2 regions of the Pontibacillus sp. HN14 genome follow, and region 2 is predicted to be linked to the other one. Evidence: riboswitches for the same ligand, from Rfam matches in the RefSeq annotation. Region 2 holds a riboswitch; the other holds the start of a gene.

Region 1 (11,843 bases), 1.4 Mb from region 2:
GTTCGAATGCTTGATGATAAAGAGCTTCCGTTCTCTAATTCTTGATAAAGAGTGTTCGTTTCTAAATGAAGAATCGGAAAATGGGGAGAGGTGGATAAAAGAGAAAGGCTCTTTCTTACAGACACCCCTGATTGAAGAAGGCAACCGAAGTGATAGGTGAACAAAAATGTGGTTTGTAACGTAATGATGTCCCTTATGAGAGGGAGACGTTCATATAGACGGGAGAGTTGTGTTGGTCTTAGCTTGTGTTTAGCCCACATCCAGATACCGGCCGCACCTGCAGTTATAGGAAAGAGCCAAATCAAGAGGCTTGTGAAGAGGTTCAACCCTTTGATCAGTTGTGTAATCTTGGCGGATTCATAATTCATTGAAGCATAAAGTTGCAAAAAAGTAGGAAGGAGAAATTGCTTCGTAAAAACCATAAGCCCAATGAAGAGAAAAAATAATACGAGTGGATAGCGAATCAGTGTAACGAACTTCTTTTGGTAAGTTTGTTGTTTAAGGAGAAGGTTACTCCCTTTAATCAAAGCATCTTCAATTTTGTTATCCATTTTCGCGACGTGCAAAAAGGAGACGACATATTTAGAAAACCCGAGTTCTTCTAACGCGTCTTCTAAAGATACGCCTTCTAGCAGGTGGTGTTTCAACCGTTTTATAGGTGGGTGCAAGCTTGAATCAAAAGATAAGATTTCGAGAGAGTGCTGCAGAGAATATCCTCTGCTCAGTAGGTGAGATAGTCGTTGTAACAATCGAATCTGGATCTTCATCTTAATAGAGGAAGGTCGGACTCCTGACACCCATCTACGTGTATTAGGTAGTAAATCCGAGAGCATAAGCTTTCCTCCTTAAATAAGAAAAGGAATGATAAGAAACGGATTCGTGAGGGGAATGTCCATTTAAGGCAGCTTGTAACCGGGGGCCGTCAAGCATTTCAACAATGGCAGCACGACTTTGTCTGAGAGGGTTTGAGGTTGCAATAGGAAGCAACTGTTGGGAGGCGATGGCAATTAACGTTTGCTCTAAGTCCGTTCTGGAGATCCCCATTTCTAATAGACGATAAATCGTGCCATATGCATCTCTGGCATGAAGGGTCGTTAGAACAAGATGACCTGTATGAGCGGCGTGGAAGGCAAACTGAGCGGTCTTTTCATCTCGAATCTCTCCGAGCATTAAAATATCCGGGTCATGACGGAGGGCGGCTTTTAATCCGGCGTAGTAATCCATCCCTGCTTTTTCGTTGACTTGAACTTGTAAGATATCGTGGAGCTTTTGCTCAATCGGGTCTTCTAGGGTAATGGTTTGGTAGGATTGTTCTTTTAGTAACGTTTGAAGTAATGCGTAGAGGGTGGTCGTCTTCCCGCTCCCGGTTGGCCCTGTGAAAAGGATAATTCCGGTTTGCTGGCCGATCCATTTTCTGAGATGAGTCGTTTGTGATGGAAATAAGAACAGAGACTCGAGCGGCAGGTCTTCTTTTTGAGGGAGAATGCGGATGGCAAGACTTTCTGTCTCATCAAGGGGGAGAGTAGAAAGGCGTAGATCATACGAATGGGTGCCATTTACATACTGGGATTTCCCGTCTTGGGGCGTAAGGGTTTCTCCGATGTCCATACCTGATGTGAACTTAAAGTAAGAAAGTAGTGGCGCGTACTGCTGGCGTGAGAGAGAGGAGGAAAAGGTGCGATAACCATCGATTCTGAAATAAATATGAACCGAATCACCTTCCGGGCAAAAGTGAATATCAGAGGAACGCTTACTGGTCGCGCTAGATAAAATCTCTTCAGACTGCTGGGTGACAAAATTCAATCCATGAAACACCTCCTATACTGGTTTGATTAAGGTTTCGACAAGAATAGGGGGAATCCTTCTTTTTTTTGAACTTTTTTGGGGAGGGGACATATTGGCTTCTTCTAAAGAACATTTTCATTCTAAAAACCAACAGTTAATGGAAATTGAAAAATTGCGTTTAACTTTAATGAAGTTTTGGTTATAATAAGAACAGATGTTCGTATAATGGAATGTAGGAGGGATGACAAATGGAAGGATTACTTATAAAGGCGAAAGAAACCCGGAGCATTCTTGAAATGATTTATTTATCGAAAGAAGGTCAACTTTCTCAAAGGAGAATCAGAATAATGAATGTAGATGAAGAATGGATCTTGGCTTATTGCTATAACAAGAAAAAGGTGAGGAAGTTTAATCGGAGTAGCATCCTTTCCATTGGTCCTCTCCGGAAGAAGGTGGGATAAAATGGCTGACGACCGATTGCGAGATAGAGGGACTATTAAGTGGACTTCTATGATGCTTCCGGAACATGTGAAAATGCTGAAGGAAGTGTGGAAAGAGGATGAACGAGTTGAAAGAGGAATGTTGGCAGAAGACCAGGCTGCTGAAATTGACTTTAAGTTGCACCGGGCTTGGAACGATCATCTCACAGTGGAGATTAAATACCATAATGGGTTTGATTACAACCAAAAGAAAGTGAAAATCAAAAGTGTGGATCGAATCAATAAGCGTTTGAACGTTGTAGATCAATCGACAAAACATACCTATACGATTCGTTTACGTGATGTGACGGAAGTATTTATCGTTTGATTAAAAAAAGATCATCAATGTGATGATCTTTTTTTAGGCAGAGAGGATTTTTGAACACTCGAAGCTGAATCTGTCGTTACCCTTGTTTCTTGTGATAAGATAAATGAAACAAGAATAAGGAGCGGATCATATGGACCGGGAAGTATTACATGAACGAGTATATGCGTTGAAGTATGCGCTAGAACAAGGTGGCGTTGACCTTGGGGAGGCTCAACAAGAGATCTTAAAGGACCTTATGCAAGTGAAAACAGAAAAAGACGGAATGGTGGATCCAAACTCTGTGTCCCCTCGTTTAATGACGTTAATTCAGGCTACGTTAGATCAGCCGATGCACTAAAAGGAGGAACAGAGTTGGTAAACATTTACCTAATTGGCTTTATGGGAAGTGGGAAATCAAGCGTTGGGATTGTTCTATCTGAGCACCTAAAAATGCCCTTCATTGATTTAGATCAGACCATAGTAGACCGGGCCGGCAAATCGATTCCGGAGATTTTCGCTGAAGGGGGAGAATCCTCTTTCCGAGAATATGAAGCTGAGGCATTAAGAAGTGTAGAAACGGAAGGTGCGGTAATCGCAACAGGTGGTGGGATTATCGAAACGATGGAGAACCGTTCTGTTATGAAACGATCAGGTACCACAGTTTATTTACATACAGATTTCGCCTCTATTATTGAGCGTCTCAAAGAGGATCCTAATCGGCCCCTTTGGAACCAGGATCATTCTAAAAGGCAGGCTTTATATGAGAAACGTCTGCCTATCTACAAAGAATGGGCTGACGTAACCATCACGACGAATGATCGCACGATTCATGAAATCGTGCATCAAGTAGAACCTCTTATAAAATAGGACTTTTTCGGTAATACTACTGACATACACCCGATGAGAGGTGAGTGACTATGTCAGGAAATGACTATGTAAAATTTATGACGCAAGAAATTGTGAAGTACATGGATTTACCCGAAGAAGAACGAAAAAAACGAAAAGAACAAAAGAAACAGCAAGAAGCAGCCTTAAGCTCAAAATGGTTTGGGGTGCTCCCTTTTGCTCTTAAGTTTATGTTTAACAAGAAACAGCATTAATGTTCCCCATTGCATAAGAAGTCGTATGTTCCTTTAGTAGAACATACGACTTTTTTATGTTGTTTGTTATAAAAGAGGAGGTTATGGGCGTCCTTTAATCATGGAAGCAGATGTGGAGTGGGTCATGTAAAGAATCCCTGCGTTGATAACATCTACTTTAACCGTTGGCTCGTATCGTTGTTGCAGCGCATCTTGTTCCCTTGCGAGTCGTTCTCTTGTTTCTGCTTTCTTTTGAGCAGATTCCTTCTCCTCTTCTCCCTCATCTTCGTAAAGATCATTCTTATAAAAATGGTCAAGCAATTGCTGTTCCTCTTGTAATAATCGCAAAGCTTCTTCCCCAAAGGATAGGTCTTGCTTCATAACGTTCCCGTGTATATAAGCTTCGATTCGCTTTAAAGCACTTGGAAGCTTGATAATTGGTGACAATGTGAAACAGTAATCTGGAATGGTAGGGGAAAGCGTAACAGAATCTAACCGGTCCATAAACTCAGGGATTATCGTTCCGTTAATTAATTGAAGGCCTAACGAGACAATTTCCTGACGTTTTTGCGTTCCTTTGAAATGAATGGAAGCGTTCAGGATCAGCCAGGGAGTAAGGCTTGTTTGTTGTATAGTTTCCACTTGTTCATATTGCCTGGTTAGTTGCCCTTTGTTTCGTAACATTTTAAACATCTGATGAATACGAGGAGATCCGAAATGTACCCACTCTCCTTTGTCTTCCCGGCGATTAGGATTGGTGATAAACGTTACTTGCATCGGAATTCCTTTCCCGTTCACTCGTTTAACGTAATTCCAATAGAAGGGGCGATTCATGAGTACTTCATCTTGTTCTTCTGTTAACTGAACTTTCATCACACCATCATGATCCTCTATGATGGAGCATTCATTAGCAGTGAAATACCGGTGTAAGAAGTTATGAAGCGCCTGTTGTTCCATCCATTTCCACCTCCTGGTCTTGTTCCATCGCGTAGGATATCACGGATGATAAGTTGTTAAGCTTAACTTTCATTTCTCCATCAGAAGCGGAGTTTGTAAAGATAGACTGAATTTCATCTTCTAAGTTATCAAGCTCTAGCTTCTGTAAGATCGCATCGAGGTTTCCGACGACTCTCTGGAATAGATGGATCTTCTCGTAAAGAAGAGACAGAACATGTTCTTCAATGGTGTCCCGGATCGCGAAGTTATAAATGTTCACATCCTCTTTCTGGCCAAACCTGTGAATCCGTCCAATTCGCTGTTCAAGACGCATTGGATTCCAAGGTAAATCGTAGTTAATCATGTTGTTACAAAACTGCAGGTTGATCCCTTCACCACCCGCCTCTGTCGCGATTAAGACTTGGGCATGATTTTGGAAGAGTTGCTTCATCCAATCCTTCTTACTTCGCTTGAAACCACCTCTAAATGGCACGGAAGTAATGCCATGTTGCTTCAAGTACCACTGCAGGTAGTATTGCGATGCTCTGTATTCGGTGAAGATAATGAATTTCTGATCCGTCTTTGAGATTAAATCGACCACTTTTTGTGCTTTTGCGTGATGAGGCATTTTCTCAATATAGCCAATCATCTCTTGAAGTTGTTCTGCTCGTGAAGGATGAATATCCTCATTCTTCAACATGCTTTGTATAGAAAGGAAGCACGCTTCCCGACTTGAGCACAATTCTCGTAACAAAACGATATTTGAGAAAGCCATCCCGCCGCTTGTGACTTCCGACAGCTTCTCATAGGCTTTCTTTTCTTCTTCGGTGAAATCAATGTAAATCGTTTCAACTTTCCGTTTCGTCCAGTCGACACCGGTCTCATCTCGGCGGTTGCGGACCATTACTTTTTTGACGAGCTCTTTCAAGTGCTCGTCATTCGAGAGTTGGTTTCGATTTCGTCCAAAGCGTTTTGTGAAATCTTCATAGTTTCCTAAATGACCTGGTTTTAAAATGGAAACCAGGTTAAAGATGTCGACGAGATGGTTCTGAACAGGTGTGGCGGTTAACAGGAGACAATATTTTTTCTTAAGAGATCTGACGAATTCATAGTTTTTTGTTTTATGATTTTTTAACTTGTGTGCCTCATCAATAATAATGAGATCATATTCTGTTTCTAGTATTTTCTCACGATGGGGCGCTCGTTTGGCTGTATCAATGGAAGATACTACAACATCATAGTCCCAAATAGCTGATTTTCGTTGAGCGGCTGCAGGGATATAAAATTTTGAATTCATCTCTTGTACCCACTGGTTCACAAGGGATGCGGGGGCTAGAATAAGGACTTTCTTCACAAGTCCCCGAATCATGTACTCTTTTAGAATTAACCCGGCTTCAATGGTTTTACCAAGGCCTACTTCGTCTGCGAGAATCGCTCGCCCATTCATTTCTTCCACGACTTGTTCTGCACAGCTTAGCTGATGGGGGAGAAATTCGACGTGAGGCAGGTAAGTTGGTGATTGAAGGCCTTTAAATTCAGGGGTAGCGACATGTTTCGATGTTTCGTAAGCCATCTGAAACAATTCCCATGAGGCAAAAGGGCCTTCTGATTGCAAATTGGTTGCTACCATTGGATCAATTGAAGTGTCAATCTGGATCGATGGATTCATGCATAACCCTTCCTTTAAAAAGCAATAAATTTTTGTGCACAGTGTAAAAACCGTGTGATATAATGACAGTGAATTTGTAAACTAGTGTTTACTATTCCGTAACGTTTATGAATTAGTATGAACCATTTATGAAAATATTATTATGGCGAATGATTACAAGAGGAGAGACCGCGGATTTCAGGCGGCGCCGAAGGAGCAAACAGCAATGTGAATCTCTCAGGCAAAAAGACTCTTGTAGGACGCACCTCTGGAGAGTGCCTATAGAAGGCCACCCAAGAAGAAAGCAGCAAGTAAACTGCGAAACTTTCTGGTGAATGGACAGGGAATGACACGAATTGTGCCTTCTCTGTTTTTTTATGTTTAATTTTCAGAAAAATAGCGCAAGTTCGAACGATTATGTACATAGGGGGTAATGAAATGGCTGATTTAAAACGTACGCCACTCCATCCGCATTATGGGGATTGGGGAGCGAAGACCGTTGATTTTGGTGGATGGGATTTACCGGTTCAATTTTCATCGATTAAAGAAGAGCATCACGCTACGAGAAAGCATGCGGGTTTATTTGATGTCTCTCATATGGGTGAAATAGTGGTAGAAGGTAGAGAATCGGAAGCCTATTTGCAAAAGATGCTTACAAATGACGTCACGAAACTCACGCCGAACCGAGCGCAATATACATTTTTGTGTTATGAAGACGGTGGAACAGTCGACGATTTGATTGTTTATAAATTGAAAGAACAATCCTATTTACTCGTTGTGAATGCAGCCAATACAGAGAAAGACTTTAATTGGCTTCAGGAGAACTTGACAGAAGAGGCAACCCTTCATAATGTGTCTGATCAGTATGTGCAGCTTGCGATTCAAGGCCCGAAGGCTGAAGGGATTTTGCAGCGATTAACAGATCAAGACCTCTCTGAAATCAAATTCTTCCGCTTCTTACAAGATGTTTCCTTTCATGGAGTAGAACACGATGCGATCGTGTCAAGAACAGGTTATACAGGGGAAGATGGATTTGAAATTTATATCCATCCAGATTCAGGTGGGGCCCTTTGGAGAGCGATTCTTGAAGAAGGGAAAGAGGATGGTTTACTACCGGTTGGTCTAGGCGCCAGAGATACGCTTCGCTTTGAAGCGAAGCTTCCTTTATACGGACAGGAATTAAGCGCGGATATTACGCCAATTGAAGCGGGACTTGGATTTGCTGTTAAAGTCGATAAAGACGGTGACTTTATCGGGAAAGCGACCCTGAAAAAACAAAAAGAAGAGGGTACAGACCGGAAACTAATTGGCTTAGAGATGATCGACAAAGGCATCCCTCGTCATGGGTATAAAGTGTTTGACGGGGGCGAGGAAGTTGGATTTGTTACAACCGGTACTCAATCTCCAACACTTGAGAAGAATATTGGCCTTGCGGTCGTTCCATTAAACTATACAGAGCCTGGCACTGAACTACTTGTTCAGGTGCGTAAACGATTCTTAAAGGCAAAGGTTATTCCAACGCCATTTTATAAAAGGTAAGCATAAGGGAGAGGGAGGTTTTACGATGACATTTCGGTATTTACCAATGACAGATCAAGATAAGCGTTCCATGTTAGAGGCCATTGGCGTTGAGTCAACAGATGCATTATTTAATGATATTCCTGAAAAAGTGCGATTTGAAGGAGACTTAAACATTAAGCCAGCTGCAAGTGAGCCTGCGTTAATAAAAGAGCTTTCCAAACTAGCAGGGGAAAATGTGAATACGAAAGAGTACACGTCGTTCTTAGGTGCAGGTGTCTATGATCATTACATTCCTTCTATTGTAGATCATGTACTTTCTCGCTCAGAGTTCTATACAGCTTATACCCCGTATCAGCCGGAAATCTCCCAGGGAGAACTGCAAGCCATTTTCGAATTTCAGACGATGATCTCTGAATTAACGGGAATGGAAGTATCTAACTCGTCCATGTATGATGGGGGTACGGCGCTTGCGGAAGCGGTCACCCTAAGTGCAGGGCAGACAAGAAAGAAGAAAGTGCTCGTATCTAAAGCGGTACACCCTCATTCTTTAGAGGTCATTCATTCCTACGCTACGGGACAAAACATTGAAGTGGTCGAGATTGAAACAAGAGACGGTCTGACAAACCTAGCGATGTTAAGGGATGAACTAGATGAAGAAACAGCTGGGGTAGTCATCCAGTATCCAAATTTCTTTGGTCAAATTGAGCCTCTTGAAGACGTTCAGGAGATTTTAAAGGATTCAAAGGCTATGTTCGTAGTCTCGAGTAATCCTCTTGCTCTTGGGTATCTGACACCTCCAGGGGAATTTGGTGCGGATATTGTTGTAGGGGATACGCAAGTGTTTGGAATCCCTGCCCAGTTCGGCGGGCCTCACTGTGGTTATTTCGCTACGACGAAGAAGTTAATGCGGAAAGTTCCAGGTCGCCTCGTGGGCCAAACGAAAGATGAAGAGGGGCGAAGAGGGTTTGTATTAACATTGCAAGCTCGTGAACAACATATCAGAAGAGATAAAGCAACATCGAATATTTGTTCCAATCAAGCTCTTAATGCATTAGGTACATCTGTTGCTCTTAGTGCCCTCGGTAAAAAAGGCACGAAGGAAATGGCCTACCAAAATATGCAGAAGGCTCGCTATGCAAAGAAAGCGTTCGAGGAGGCCGGATTCCAGGTCTTGTATTCCAATGCTTTCTTTAATGAATTTGTACTCCAAGTTCAAGGGTCCGTAACTACATTAAATGAAAAGCTGCAGGATAAGGGAATGATTGGTGGTCTTGATCTTGAAAGGATCTTCCCGGAATTAGGAGGCCACATGCTAGTGGCGGTGACTGAAATGCGCACAAAGGATGAGATTGATCGATTTGTGCAGGAATTGGGGGATGTATATGCGTAACGAAGATTTTCCGCTTATCTTTGAACACAGCCAAGAAGGACGTGTAGGGTATAGTTTACCGGAGTTAGATGTACCAGAGGTGGACCTTGGGGTTGATGTTCCGTACGTACGCGACGCTCAGCCTGATCTCCCGGAAGTAAGTGAGTTGCAGATTATGCGTCACTACACTGCTCTCTCCAAGCGAAACCACGGAGTAGACTCCGGATTTTATCCATTAGGGTCTTGTACGATGAAGTACAATCCTAAAATGAATGAAGACGTTGCGCGGATGCCAGGCTTTAGCCACATTCATCCTCTGCAGGCGCCAGAATCGGTCCAAGGTGCACTCGGCTTAATGTACGACCTTCAGACTTCTCTTGAGGCGATTACCGGTATGGATCAAGTGACACTTCAACCTGCCGCAGGAGCTCACGGGGAGTGGACGGGACTCATGATGATTCGTGCTTATCATGAGGCAAATGGGGACTACAACCGTACGAAGGTAATCGTTCCTGACTCAGCCCACGGAACCAACCCTGCGTCCGCAACGGTAGCTGGCTTTGAAGCAATCACGGTAAAATCCAACGAACGAGGCCTGGTGGATTTAGAGGATCTAAAACGCGTCGTTGATGAAAACACGGCGGCCCTTATGCTTACAAACCCGAATACGCTTGGTCTGTTTGAAGAAGAGATCATAGAGATGGCTGAGATCATTCACGAAGCCGGCGGCAAATTGTATTATGACGGAGCAAACTTAAATGCCATACTCGGATATGCTCGCCCTGGAGACATGGGATTTGACGTTGTTCACTTGAACTTACACAAAACATTTACTGGTCCTCACGGTGGAGGCGGCCCTGGTTCAGGTCCGGTAGGTGTAAAAAGCGATCTTGCGCCTTACTTACCGAAACCGATTGTTACAAAAGTACAGGAGCGTTATGTATTTGATGATAACCGTCCCGATTCAATTGGACGCGTGAAACCTTACTTCGGGAACTTTGGGATCAATGTGCGTGCTTACACCTACATCCGTACAATGGGAGCCAAAGGTCTGAAACAAGTAAGTGAATATGCGGTGTTAAATGCAAACTATATGATGAGAGAACTTGAGAAAGACTTTGACCTGCCGTTCTCTCAGCATTGTAAACATGAATTCGTACTATCAGGGAAACGTCAGAAAAAGCTCGGTGTAAGAACACTTGATATGGCCAAACGACTTCTTGACTTTGGCTACCACCCACCTACCATCTACTTCCCGCTAAATGTAGAAGAAGCAATGATGGTTGAGCCAACTGAGACAGAATCTAAGGAAACGCTCGATGAATTTATCGAAGCCATGAGACAAATTCATAAAGAAGCAGAAGACAATCCTGAAATTGTCCAAGAAGCACCACATACCACAATTGTAGGACGAATGGATGAAACAACGGCTGCTCGTAAACCTGTTCTGCGTTATATGAAGTAACGGGACAAAGAAAAGACTCCTCAAGTTTGAGGAGTCTTTTTTATATACGTCCAGTCCAAACGGTGCTAGCCGGGCGCTTTAGATTTTTACTTAACTAGATTTGACCTTACCGTCCCATTTCTTAAAGCCGCCTTCTAGCTGGTTAAGATCACTATAGCCCTTCTTATGAAGAAGAGAAGCGGCACGTGCGGCACGTGAGCCGTTCTGGCAGTATAAATAAACGGGTTTGTCAGGGCGAACTTCTTGTAAACGTTGCTTCAATTGAGTTACGGGTATATTGCGAGCCCCTAAAATGTGGCCTGATTTAAATTCGTTTGGTTCACGTACATCAATAAGTTGTGCCTTACGGTATCCTTGTCTGAATTCTTCAGCGGATAGTGTTTTCAAATAACGACGCTGGGCCATATATTTAATGACGCCATAGCCGATAATGACAACAAGTAAGCCTAATAGTATCCATAATCCGGTCATTAATCTTCCCCCTATAGTTCTATCTTCTTTCTCTATTATAGAGCGCTTTTAAATAAGATTCAAAGTTTTTTTCGACAAGGGGAATTCCCTTGAGCAAAATTTCTACACTGACAGTATAACGTGGATGTCAAGTCTTTGGCTAGGCAGCGCCAACCAGGAAGAGTGGAGTTTTAAGAGTTCTTTCAACATTCACGGTTTTATATCATACGCTTTTATTTTTTGTGAAAAATAGAGGGGATCGAGGAGGAAAGGTGGGTGGAGATTGTAGCAATTTTTGTAGAATCTTCAGAATGAAAAGAGGAATAAAAAGTTTTGGAAGTTTATTCCTTGGTATAGAGGGGAGTAAAGAAGGTGGGGAGAGCAATCTTCAAAAAAATACGTTGTATCCAGAAATTCATCTTTTATCTTGGTCATTCTTTTATTTGCTTCAGATTTTAGCGAATTTTGCGATTGACAAAGTTTTAATAGAATGATCAAAACACAATATATGGGTGTTTCAGTTCGTTGTCGAACACTATATATTGTTTCGGGAGTCTATTTTGTGGTATCTTATATGTATTAGTTGAACGACGGGCTTTTAAGAGTTATCATCTAGATTATGTCGAGTTCAACCGACACTTTTTTATGGTAGAGGAGAGGTATGCTCATGCAAACCGCAAAAGAAACAATGAATCAAATCAACATAGAACAACTAAATAAAGATATCGGTTTATTCTCTCAGGTCCATCCGGTGACAGAGGATATGAACATTACCCATTCTGGTGTGTCCCGTTTGGTCATGTT
Region 2 (11,843 bases):
GCATTTTGGGAAATTGTAATGGTGTGATACTACTTAAGGAGGTTTTTGAGATGAGTAAAGTTGCAGTTATTACAGGTGCTGGTAGTGGGTTAGGCCGCTCTACAGCGTTGCGCCTTGCAGAAGATAACGTGAATATTTCTGTTGTAGATATTGATGAAGAAGGCGGAAATGAAACCGTTAAGCAATTAAAAGAAGCAGGTGTTGATGCGATCTTCATCAAAGCGGATGTCTCAAAACCTGATGAAGTGAAAAACTATGTAGATGAGACGGTTAATCATTTTGGTACAATCGATTATTTCTTCAATAACGCTGGAATTTCAGGCAGTGGCGGCTATTTCCTTGATACAGAAGTAAGTGAAATCGAAAAGATAGTAGGAATCAACTTAATGGGCGCCTTATATGGCGTACGTTATGTGGCTGAAGTGATGGTCAAAAATGGCGGAGGCGCGATTGTGAATACATCTTCAAGTGCAGGTGTAATCGGTCAAGATTCCGTAGTGACTTATTCCGCAACAAAACATGCTATGGTCGGGTTAACGAAGAGTCTTGTAGCTGAATATGCAAAAGACGGACTACGCGTGAACGCGATTGCTCCAGGCCCAACAGAAACTCCAATGGTTAAAGAGTTCTTTGAAAACAATCCAAACATGAAAGAAAGTGCAGAAAACGGCATTCCACAAAAACGCTTAGGCACACCAGAAGAAGTCGCTGAAACCGTAGCCTTCTTATTAACGTCTAAAGCTCAATATATTAACGGAGACGTTATTCGCATCGACGGTGGCTTTACAAGTACGAAATCCTAATTGTTTCCAAACGATGCATATGATAAGAAACGTGAGCGCAAAGTAAAAGCGCTCACGTTTTTTCTGCTTCTTTGCTTTAGTGAAGTGAAGCGTGTCAGACACACACCATTGCGTTAGAGCAGTGAAGCGTGTCAGACACGCGTCAGTGCTTTAACGCAGCACCGGGTGTCTGGCACGCATTAGTCCTTTAGTGCGCTAATGAGAAGTCTTAAAATAAGGGTTGCTTTTTGGGGTGAGGAGGAGTTAAATAGGGTAGTATATAGAGATTATTTGGAAGTGTTGCCTGAAGGGGGAGGGTTAGGGTGAAAAAGAGAGACAAGCAGATGGAGTGGAATCCACCCCAGATTTTGATTAGTACGTTTCTTGCACTTATTTTAGTTGGTACATTTATTCTTTTATTACCGATCTCAACTACGGAGGGGATCTCCTTTGTCGATGCTCTATTTACTTCAACGTCTGCCATGACGGTTACGGGGCTTGTGGTGGTCGATACAGGAACAGCTTTTACAACCTTCGGAGAAATCGTCATTATGGCTTTAATCCAGCTTGGCGGGCTCGGGATTATGACATTTGCTGTATTTATCTATCTCGCTCTTGGGAGAAAGATTGGCATCCGGGAGCGTTTGTTAATTAAACAAGCCCTGAATCAGAATACGCTTGGGGGAGTCATTGCTCTTGCGAAGAGGTTGCTAATTTTTAGTTTGGTCGTTGAGGCGATGGCAGTTGTCTTCTTGACTCTTGAATGGGGGGCGGATTTAGGCTGGGGAAGAGCGCTTTATGCGAGTGTCTTTCATGCGATCTCGGCTTTTAACAATGCAGGCTTCTCAATCTGGTCCGATAGTTTATCTGGCTACGTCGGAGACCCGGTTGTGAACCTTGTTATCACGATTTTATTTATCATCGGTGGGATTGGGTTTACGGTTGTGTTTGACATGTGGAAAAGCAAAGACTTCAGCCAGCTCTCCCTTCATTCAAAGCTTATGATTCTTGGGACCATTGGGATTAACGTGATCAGCTTTTTCATGATCTTTGTGCTGGAGTACAACAACCCAAACACGCTCGCATCTATGTCGACTCCGGATCAGATCCAAGCATCGTATTTCCAAGCGGTGACGCCAAGAACAGCTGGGTTTAACACGCTTGATATCGGTTCAATGGAACACGCCTCCCTCTTTTATATGATTATCCTTATGTTTATAGGAGGAGGAAGTGCGTCAACGGCCGGGGGGATCAAGCTTACAACAGCCCTCTTAATCGTGCTCGCTACGTTCACGTTTTATAAGCAGCGCGAGGAAGTGGTTACGTTTAAACGCAGTCTTCCTTATCCGTTAATTTTACGAGCTCTGTCCCTTGCGATGGGAAGTGTGGTTGTCGTTCTTGTTGCGATTTTTATTTTAAATTTAACAGAAGACGCACCGTTTTTGGACATCGTGTTTGAAGGCGTCTCGGCCTTTGGGACCGTAGGGTTATCGATGGGTCTAACGGGCAGCCTGACGACTATTGGCAAGGTAACCATCATCCTCACGATGCTTATAGGGAAATTAGGGCCGCTTACGTTCGCTTTTGCTTTCGCGAGGCACCGTACGGACCGGGTAAAATATCCAAAAGAAGACGTGTTAACAGGGTGAGAGAAACATAGTCCTTGACCAACGATACGCATATTGGTACCATTACATTTATTCAAAAGAATAGTGGCCGTGAAGGTTATGGGTAACACTATAACTGGAGCCAATCCTGGAGAGATCGCGTAAAGCGGCGCCGAAGGGTTCATGATCTCAGGCAACCGGACAGGAACGAACTTACATACAGAATACATGTATGGGTACGTTTGTCTGAGATCGGCGAGAGCTGATCTCTTTTTTTGTTCACAGAAAATATAGGTAGAGGTGGATCATCATGGAAAAACGTAAAGCAGTAGTAAGCGTCATCGGAAAAGACCAGGTCGGAATTATCGCGAACGTGACAAACGTGCTCGCAGAATATAAATTGAACGTGCTTGATATCAGCCAAACGATCGTTGAAGAATACTTCACGATGATCATGATTATCGATGTGAAAGAAGCGCATGATTTAGATGCGATCCGAAAAGTACTACAAGAAACTGGCGAGAACTTAGGCGTGCAAATTAGTCTGCAGCTAGAAGAAGTCTTCCAGTCTATGCACCGCATTTAAGGAGGTCTCCCCGTGAATATTGCATTTAATGAAATAACAGAAACCATCCGCATGGTCCAAATGGAGAATCTTGATATCCGCACCGTTACAATCGGAATCAGTCTCCGTGACTGTGCTGACTCAGATATTGAGAAGCTAAAAGAAAATGTCTACAACAAAATTACGACATACGCAAAAGACTTAACAACCGTCGCAGAACAAGTCGAAAAAGAATACGGCGTACCGATTATTAACAAACGAATCTCAATCACACCCGTTTCAGAAATCCTTGGGAAAGCAACCGTTTCTGAAGCCGTAGAAGTTGCAAAAACCTTAGACCAGGCAGCCAAAGACCTCGGCGTTGATTTCATCGGAGGCTATTCCGCTCTCACTCATAAAGGGGTCACAAAAGGCGACCAAACGCTAATCGATTCTCTTCCTGAAGCGTTAAGCGTCACAGAACGCGTTTGTGGTTCCGTATCCGTTGCGACGACTCGAACTGGCATCAATATGGACGTTGTAAAACAAATGGGCCACGTGATTAGTGAAGCAGCAGAACGCACGAAGGATCAAAACGGAATTGCCTGCGCGAAACTTGTTGTGTTCAGTAACCCAGTTGAGGACAATCCGTTTATGGCCGGCGCTTTCCACGGAACTGGGGAAGGCGAAGCAGTCTTAAACGTTGGCGTAAGTGGACCTGGAGTTGTACTGAGTGCGCTGAAACGTTACCCGGAAGCGGATCTTGGTGAAGTATCAGAAGTCATTAAGAATACTGTCTTCAAAATTACTCGTGCCGGTGAACTCGTTGGTCGCCAAGTAGCCGAACGAATCGGCGTTCCATTCGGCATTCTCGACCTATCCCTTGCTCCTACGAACGCGCTGAACGACAGTGTTGCTCGCATTCTAGAAGAAATCGGTGTCGAACGCGTCGGAACCCACGGAACAATCGCAGCCCTTGCTCTTATGAACGACGCCGTGAAAAAAGGTGGCGCCATGGCAAGCTCTTATGTAGGTGGATTAAGCGGAGCCTTCATCCCGGTTAGTGAAGACGAAGGGATGATCGAAGGAGTAATGGAAGGATCCCTTTCCCTATCAAAACTTGAAGCGATGACATGCGTCTGCTCCGTAGGCCTTGATATGATCGCACTTACTGGTGACGCTTCCCCTGCAACGTTATCCGGCATCATCGCCGACGAAGCAGCAATCGGCATGATTAATAAGAAAACAACAGCCGTACGTGTCATTCCGGTACCAGGAAAAGAAGAAGGCGAAATGGTCGAATTCGGCGGATTACTAGGCCGCGCTCCTGTTATGGGCGTTAATCCATACAGCAGCGAAGGCTTCGTGAATCGCGGCGGTCGCATTCCTGCTCCTCTTCAGTCGTTGATAAACTAGATTTTTGTGGACTGCCCAGACTTGGTTTGGGCAGTTTTTTTTGTTTGAGTGGGGGGTGGCTCGAGTGGCGGGGTAGCGGCTCGAGAGCAGGGTAGCGGCTCAAGCTGGCGATAAGAGGCTCGAGGTCCGGGGGCCGAGGCTCAAGTAGAGAGAAAGCTACTCAAGTGAGGCCCCTGCTGGCTCAAGAAAAGAGAAAACCGACTCAAGCATCAAAAAAATAAGCTCAAGAAAAGAGCGAGCTGACTCGAGTACAAGAAAAGCGACACGAGAAGCGGACGTAGCGGCTCAAGCTTTCGAAAAGAGGCTCGAGTCCGGGGTAGCGGCTCAAGTAGAGAAAAAGCGACTCAAGAGAGGCCTCAACTGGCTCAAGAAAAGAGAAAACCGACTCAAGCATCAAAAAAATAAGCTCAAGAAAAGAACGAACTGACTCGAGTACAAGAAAAGCGACACAAGAAGCGGACGTAGCGGCTCAAGCTGGCGAAAAGAGGCTCGAGTCCGGGGTAGCGGCTCAAGTAGAGAAAAATCGACTCAAGAGAGGTCTCAACTGGCTCAAGAAAAGAGAAAATTGACTCACTCATCAAAAAAATAAGCTCAAGTAAAGAACGAACTGACTCGAGTACAAGAAAAGCGACACGAGAAGCGAACGACCCGACTCAAGCTGGCGAAAAGCGGCTCGAGTCCGAGGTAGCGGCTCAAGCTAGCGAAAACTGGCTCAAGCCCACCCACTCCACCACACTAAAACCGCCCACAACCCCAACTTCCAAACCCACAAAAAAACAGGCTGATGCACTCAGCCTGTATACCGGTTATGAATATTGTTCTTTTTCTGAGTAGGGAAGCGAAACTCGGTCACTTCTAAGGAAAGAGCGAGGTAGCGGTCTTTGAAGCAGTCGTCCAAGAAGGTTTTGGCGGCTTCAAATAGGGACTCGCTCGTTGCTTTCAATACTTCTTCACTTCGTCCGGCGCCTACTTTTAGCTCAATATGGACGAAGGCGTCATCTTCCGTTCCGTCGGCGACCACATAGTCGGTTAGCTTCACAGCTCTTGAGCGGATCCCGCCCGTTGGGAAATGGTCGCTTTCTACGAGGACGTGATTTAGTGATTTCAGCAAGGAACGGAAGTTTAGATCGGCTAAGTTATCGGTGTATTCCACTATGATATGAGGCAATGGGTCATTCCTCCTTTAGGATACGGGAGCAGGATGCTCTTCGATAATCGTATTGGTTAAGCGTCCGATGCCTTCAATTTCAGTGACGACTTTATCGCCAACATTGACCTTCGTCGGGCCTTTAGGCGTGCCTGTTAGAATGATGTCTCCTTCATTTAAGGTCATGAAGCTGCTTAAATACTCAATTAAATAAGGGACGGAGAAGATCATATCTTTTGTGCTGCCGACTTGCTCGAGCTCTCCATTCACATACGTGCGAAGGGCGAGGTTCATAGGGTCACCGATATCATCTCGGTCGACGATCCATGGCCCGATTGGCGTACAGTTGTCCCGGTTTTTGACCCGGAAGTTAGGACGATAGTAATTTTCCAAATAATCGCGGAAGGCGTAGTCGTTTGCGATGGTATAGCCAGCGACATAATCGTACGCTTCTTCTTTCGTAATATGCTTCCCTTGCCGTCCGATGACGACAGCCAGTTCACACTCGTAGTGCATGTGGGTCACGTCAGTCGGGCGAGGGGTTTCCCCTTGGTGACCGACGAGTGTATTGGGTCCTTTTAAGAAAACAAGTGGTTCGTCTGGGGCGTTAAAAGCGAGTTCTGACGCGTGATCGGCGAAATTTAGGCCAAGGGCGAAGATCGTTCCGGCATCAACTGGTGGGAGCCAGACCACTTCTGACTCTTGTGCTGTTTGACCGGTTTCTAAAACGAGTTGATCGCCTTCTACGACTGCCTCACATACATTTCCTTTATAGCTTACACGTGCTTTCTTCATCGATTGCCCTCCTTTACATACGAATGCTCAGAAACAAAATGATTCGTCAGTGCGCCGATCTCATCAATTTGAATGCGCACCTCATCCCCGGATTGAACGCGAGGGGCGCCGGGTGGAAGGCCGACTAGTAATACATCCCCTTTAGAGAAAGTCATAAAGGAGGACACGTCCGCAATCAATTTACCGACAGGGCGGACCAATTCAGATGTAGAGTGTTCCTGACGTAGGGCGCCGTTTACATAAATCCGAATGCCGAGGTCATCTGGGTTTATGACGTCATCTTTCGATACAATCCAGGGGCCTGCTGCACAGAAGCCATCTCTTGATTTCTCTTTTATAGCAGGGCGATGAATGCTTTCGTGTGGAATCGAAATATCGTTTACAATTGTGTATCCGCTTACATAATCGAGTGCATTTTTCTCTTGTACTTTACTCGTGGTACGGCCGAACACAATCGCAAGGCTCGCTCCAATTTCGACTTCTGTTTCACCATCTGGTATGGCGATGTTTGTTTCTGGGCCTGTAAATGTATTACGAGGCTTCATATATAAGACCGGTGCTTCTGGTGGTTTTTTGTATGGATCTTCGTGGAGGGATAGGCCAAACTCATCTAGATTCCCTTTGTAGTTCATCGCTGTCCCGTACACATTTCCAGATAGAGGGAAGTCTAAACGCAGGGCTTCCTCTCCGTCAGAGAGCGTTCCTTTTGCAGGGTCAACCATCATTTCTTTAGCCTGCGGAACACCGCTTAACTGAACCATTGCTTTCTTCATCAGGATTTCCTCCTCTAAACCAGATTCGAATCACGTCTATCATAAACATAAAGATTCTAAAAATTCAAATCTTTTCTACTGAAGATTTTTTACCGGTTCAAATTGTTCAATAAACTTTCTGGCAGCGACAGATAGGAACCGATCTTTCATCCATACAATCGCTGGTTCTGCCTGAATGGTCGCATCATGAATGCCGATCACGCGGATGCCGGGATCGTATCGATCTTTCAGCGAAGCTTCCGGCACGATGGTTGCTCCAACCCCTGAAGATACGAGGGAAAGGAGCATCGTGACATCGGGGCATTCGCAGATTACGTCTGCCTCGAATCCGTGGTGCCGGCATTCTTCTAATATGATCTCGTATTGGCCAATTCCACTCAACCTATGTAGCAAAAGGAGGGGGAGCTCTTCTAAAGCGCCCATCGAGACACTTTCCACTCCAGGTGCAAAGTGGGACCAGCTCTCTGGAACGACCAGGACGTAAGGTTCAGGAGGCAGGTGAAGAATAGAGAAATCCTCACTATCGACAGGAAGCCGAACGATGGCAAGCTCAATTTCCCGGTTTCGTAAACTGTCAGATAAGAATGATGTGTCTCCTTCCTGGAGCTTGTAACGGAGCTTGGGGTGTTCGTCACGGAAGGTTTTTAATCTTGGCGGGAGGTAGGAGAAACATGATTTCACAGATCCGAGTGAAAGGGTTCCTCGAATGCCTTCACCGGTTTCTTTCACTTCTGTGACAAGGTCGTCCATTTCGTGGAGAATTTTTTCGGCTCGTTGATACAGCACGCGTCCAGCCTCTGTTAGTTCAAGGGTTCGGCCGTTTCGCTCGACAAGACTCACTTCAAGCTCAGCTTCCAATTGTTTTAACTGCTGGCTCAGTGGAGGCTGAGCAATATGAAGACGTTTGGCCGCACGGGTAATCTGTCGTTCCTGGGCGATGACATAAAAGTAGCGCAGCTGACGAATGTCCATCGTTCCAACTCCTATTCGCTATATTTTTTCCCTATGAAAGTTAGACTTTTTAGATATTTTAAATCTATCGTAGCACATGCTATCGTTAAAATGACAAATATTTCAGAAAAATATAAATCTTTTTCGGAGCAAGAGAGGAGTTTTTTCATGAATATTCAAGAAGCGAAACAGCGACTAAGAGGGTCAATCGCGCCGATTGTCACTCCTTTTAAGAAAGATCATTCAATTGATTTTGAAGCATTCAGGAAGCTCATTCACTGGCATATTGCAAGTGGGACGCACGGAATTTCGGTTACGGGAACGACAGGGGAGCCGAGTTCATTGACGGTGGAAGAACGAGTAGATGTGATGAAAGAAGCACATACAGCCATTAACGGGCGAGTGCCATTTGTGCCCGGGACAGGATCAACGAATCACCAGGAGACGATGTATCTGACGAAGAAAGCTCAAGAGATTGGAGCGGATGCCGCGCTCGTTATTGTTCCTTATTACAATAAGCCTTCTCAGCATGCGCTTTATAAACATTTTAAGACGGTTGCAGACGCTGTGGATATTCCGATTATCGTGTACAACATTCCTGGACGTACGGCGACGAACTTGCATGTTGAAACCCTTGCGAAGCTTAGCCGTGACTGTGAGAACATTATCGGAGTGAAAGAATCAAATAAAGACTTTGAGCATATTAACCGTGTTTTACTGAACTGCGGTCGTGATTTCCTTCTGTATTCAGGTATTGAACTGCTTTGCTACCCGATGCTTGCGATAGGGGGAGCTGGCCATATTAGCGCGACGGCGAATGTTGTACCGGATAAAGTCGCTGAAATCTATGATGCGTGGGTAGAAGGGGATGTGAAACGAGCGCAGGATCTTCACTATGATCTGATGCCGTTAAATGATGTTCTCTTTAAAGATACGAACCCGGCTCCACTGAAAGCAGCACTTGGAATGATGGGCAAAATCAATCCTGATCTTCGTCTGCCGATGGACCTGCCAACAGGAACCCTTCAGGATGAGATTCGTTCCGTATTGGCTGACTATGTCGAGATCGCTGATGGAATTGGGTTAAAGTAAAAATTTTTACTAGGTTAAGAAAGCGTTTACAAAAAGGAGGTCTAAACGTTGAGTAATCAGTTGCAGGACAAAACAGAAATGGTAAAAGACATCCTGGAAAACGTTCAGGATGTGAAGTTATATATCAATGGTTCGTTCGTTGAGGCGACGAGTGGGAAAGCATTTGAGAATTTGAATCCCTTTACAAACGAAACGATCAACCAGGTGGCAGAAGGGGATACGGCCGATATCGATGAAGCGGTAAGAGCTGCGAAGGCGGCGTTTAAAGGGGAATGGGGTCAGATGAAAGTGAAAGAGCGTCTGGCCTACATTTACAAGATTGCCGACTTGATTGATGAGCATATTCATGAGATTGCCCCGCTTGAGTCTTATGATACAGGGCTTCCGATCAGCCAGACGAAGAAGATGGTTGCTCGTGCTGCTCAGAACTTCCGGTTTTATGCTGAAATGGTATCCGCTCGCCTTGTGGGAGATGCGTATCCCGTTGACGATGAATTCTTGAACTATACCATTCACAAGCCAGTCGGTGTCGCCGGGCTCATTACGCCCTGGAATGCGCCGTTCATGCTTGAAACGTGGAAGATTGCTCCGGCACTCGCGACAGGGAACACCGTCATCTTAAAACCTGCTGAGTGGTCACCGCTTACGGCAAACCGATTAGCGGAGATCATTGACCAGGCTGGACTGCCAGATGGCGTGTTCAATGTTGTGCACGGATTCGGGGAAACAGCAGGCGCGTCACTCGTCGCTCACCCGGATGTGCAACTTATTTCTTTTACAGGGGAAACGACGACAGGATCTGAAATTATGCGAAACGGCGCCGATACGCTTAAGCGCTTTTCCATGGAGCTTGGCGGGAAGTCGCCAATTATTGTTTTTGATGATGCCGATTTTGACCGAGCCTTAGATGCATGTACGTGGGGCATTTTCTCCTTTAATGGAGAGCGTTGTACTGCGAACTCACGACTTTTTATCCATGAAGCGATCTATGATAAGTTCGTCGCAGCTCTGAAAGAACGAGTCGACAACATTATCGTCGGCGATCCTCTTGATGAGGGAACCCAGATCGGTCCACTGGCTCATAAGACGCACTACAACAGGGTCTTAAGTTACCTTGATATCGCGAAAGAAGAAGGCTGTGACGTCTACAGCGGAACCGTTCCTGAAAGTTACAAGAGCGGCAACTACGTAGCACCAACGCTCCTATTAGGAGCAGATAATAAAATGAGGATTGCCCAGGAAGAAATATTCGGTCCTGTCATGACGGTTATTCCGTTTAAGGACGAAGAAGAAGTCATTGAAAAAGCCAACGATATCCGCTACGGCCTAGCTGGTTATGTGTGGACAAAAGACATTAAGCGAGGACACCGCGTCGCCCAGGCAGTCGATGCTGGCATGCTTTGGGTGAATTCACAAAACGTCCGCGACCTGCGCACACCGTTTGGCGGTTCGAAGCATAGTGGAATTGGTCGTGAAGGTGGCTATTATGCGTTTGAATTTTATACAGAGCAACAAGTCATTCACGTAGCACTTGGAGACCATCATATTCCGCAGTTTGGGAAAAAGAAATAAGGGGGAGATACGATGCCAGCTAAAACAGGCGATCAGTATATGGAACGAATTAAAAAAGCGAAGAACAATATCTATATCGGAGGGGAACGGGTCGAGGATCCAACGACCCATCCTTCTTTCAAAAACGTCGTCAAATCGATGGCGGGCTTGTACGACCTTCAGCACGAAAAAGCAGATAAAATGCTGTACACCTCTCCAACCTCAGGAGATAAGGTCGGCATGACGTTCATGCGTCCTGAAACGATTGAGGATCTGATTAAACGCCGTGAAGCGATCACAGAATGGGCCAAAGCGACAGGTGGCATGATGGGACGCTCACCAGATTACTTGAATGCGGAAGTGATGGCAATGGGGACAGCTTCAGACTTATTCGCTGAAGCGGATCCGATGTTTGCGGAGAATGCCCGTAACTATTACGAGTACTGCCGTGAAAATGATATTAGCCTGACCCACACGCTCATTCATCCGCAGGTAAACCGTGCGAAAGCCCAGCACGAGCAGAAGGATGCCAATAACGCCCTTCACCTTGTCGAGAAGCGTGAAGACGGCATTATTGTCGATGGCATTCGCTTACTCGCGACTCAAGGCGGCATCACAGACGAAATTCTCGTCTTCCCGTCGACTGTGAAGAAATCTGGCGAGCTCGATGATCCGTATTCCTTAGCATTTGCCGTTCCTAATAACACAGAAGGCTTGAAATTCATTAGCCGTGAGTCGTTTGATTACGGCAAAAACGAGTGGGACCACCCATTATCCTCACGCTTTGAAGAAGGAGACGCGATCGTTTCTTTTGAAAACGTTTTCGTTCCGTGGGAGCGCGTATTCGTTTGTGAGAACTCGTCGATCTGTAACCGTACATTCGCTGAGACAGGCGCCGTGGTTCATATGTCTCACCAAGTTGTCTCGAAGAATGTTGTGAAAACAGAATTTCTTCTTGGCATTATCCTGCAGGTAATGGATGCGATCGGCATTGATCAGTTCCAGCACGTGAAGGACAAGGGGACAGAAGTGATGCTGACCCTTGAGACGATGAAGTCCCATCTTTATAAAGCAGAACACAATGCAAAACTGGATAAATGGGGGACGATGACGCCAGACTTTGAAGCGTTAAATGCAGCCCGCAACTGGTACCCGCGTGTTTACCCTCGTATCACAGAAATTTTA

Evidence for each region. A riboswitch is a leader RNA that binds a small molecule or an ion and turns the genes downstream of it on or off. The one in region 2 is predicted to bind glycine.
Region 1: linked by a shared signal. The riboswitch ahead of gcvT (glycine cleavage system aminomethyltransferase GcvT) and the one ahead of LQ226_RS00180 (ACT domain-containing protein) in region 2 are both predicted to bind glycine.

The regions. Positions count from the first base shown of each region.
Region 1 is NZ_JAJOLR010000001.1:1,399,707-1,411,549, reverse strand. Features, by position in the region: gene comGB (competence type IV pilus assembly protein ComGB) at 1-833, opposite strand, end outside; gene comGA (competence type IV pilus ATPase ComGA) at 811-1,803, opposite strand; gene LQ226_RS07290 (hypothetical protein) at 2,034-2,246, shown strand; gene LQ226_RS07285 (YolD-like family protein) at 2,248-2,592, shown strand; gene LQ226_RS07280 (hypothetical protein) at 2,723-2,929, shown strand; gene LQ226_RS07275 (shikimate kinase) at 2,944-3,438, shown strand; gene LQ226_RS07270 (YqzE family protein) at 3,489-3,671, shown strand; gene LQ226_RS07265 (YqhG family protein) at 3,753-4,607, opposite strand; gene LQ226_RS07260 (DEAD/DEAH box helicase) at 4,585-6,255, opposite strand; glycine riboswitch at 6,405-6,497, shown strand; glycine riboswitch at 6,501-6,579, shown strand; gene gcvT (glycine cleavage system aminomethyltransferase GcvT) at 6,673-7,773, shown strand; gene gcvPA (aminomethyl-transferring glycine dehydrogenase subunit GcvPA) at 7,799-9,145, shown strand; gene gcvPB (aminomethyl-transferring glycine dehydrogenase subunit GcvPB) at 9,138-10,589, shown strand; gene LQ226_RS07240 (rhodanese-like domain-containing protein) at 10,680-11,060, opposite strand; gene LQ226_RS07235 (hypothetical protein) at 11,351-11,533, shown strand; gene LQ226_RS07230 (vitamin B12-dependent ribonucleotide reductase) at 11,707-11,843, shown strand, end outside.
Region 2 is NZ_JAJOLR010000001.1:40,354-52,196, forward strand. Features, by position in the region: gene LQ226_RS00170 (SDR family NAD(P)-dependent oxidoreductase) at 51-803, shown strand; gene LQ226_RS00175 (TrkH family potassium uptake protein) at 1,127-2,431, shown strand; glycine riboswitch at 2,528-2,604, shown strand; gene LQ226_RS00180 (ACT domain-containing protein) at 2,700-2,975, shown strand; gene LQ226_RS00185 (PFL family protein) at 2,988-4,349, shown strand; gene LQ226_RS00190 (5-carboxymethyl-2-hydroxymuconate Delta-isomerase) at 5,140-5,517, opposite strand; gene LQ226_RS00195 (fumarylacetoacetate hydrolase family protein) at 5,533-6,291, opposite strand; gene LQ226_RS00200 (fumarylacetoacetate hydrolase family protein) at 6,288-7,064, opposite strand; gene LQ226_RS00205 (LysR family transcriptional regulator) at 7,140-8,036, opposite strand; gene hpaI (2,4-dihydroxyhept-2-ene-1,7-dioic acid aldolase) at 8,184-9,107, shown strand; gene hpaE (5-carboxymethyl-2-hydroxymuconate semialdehyde dehydrogenase) at 9,186-10,679, shown strand; gene hpaB (4-hydroxyphenylacetate 3-monooxygenase, oxygenase component) at 10,692-11,843, shown strand, end outside.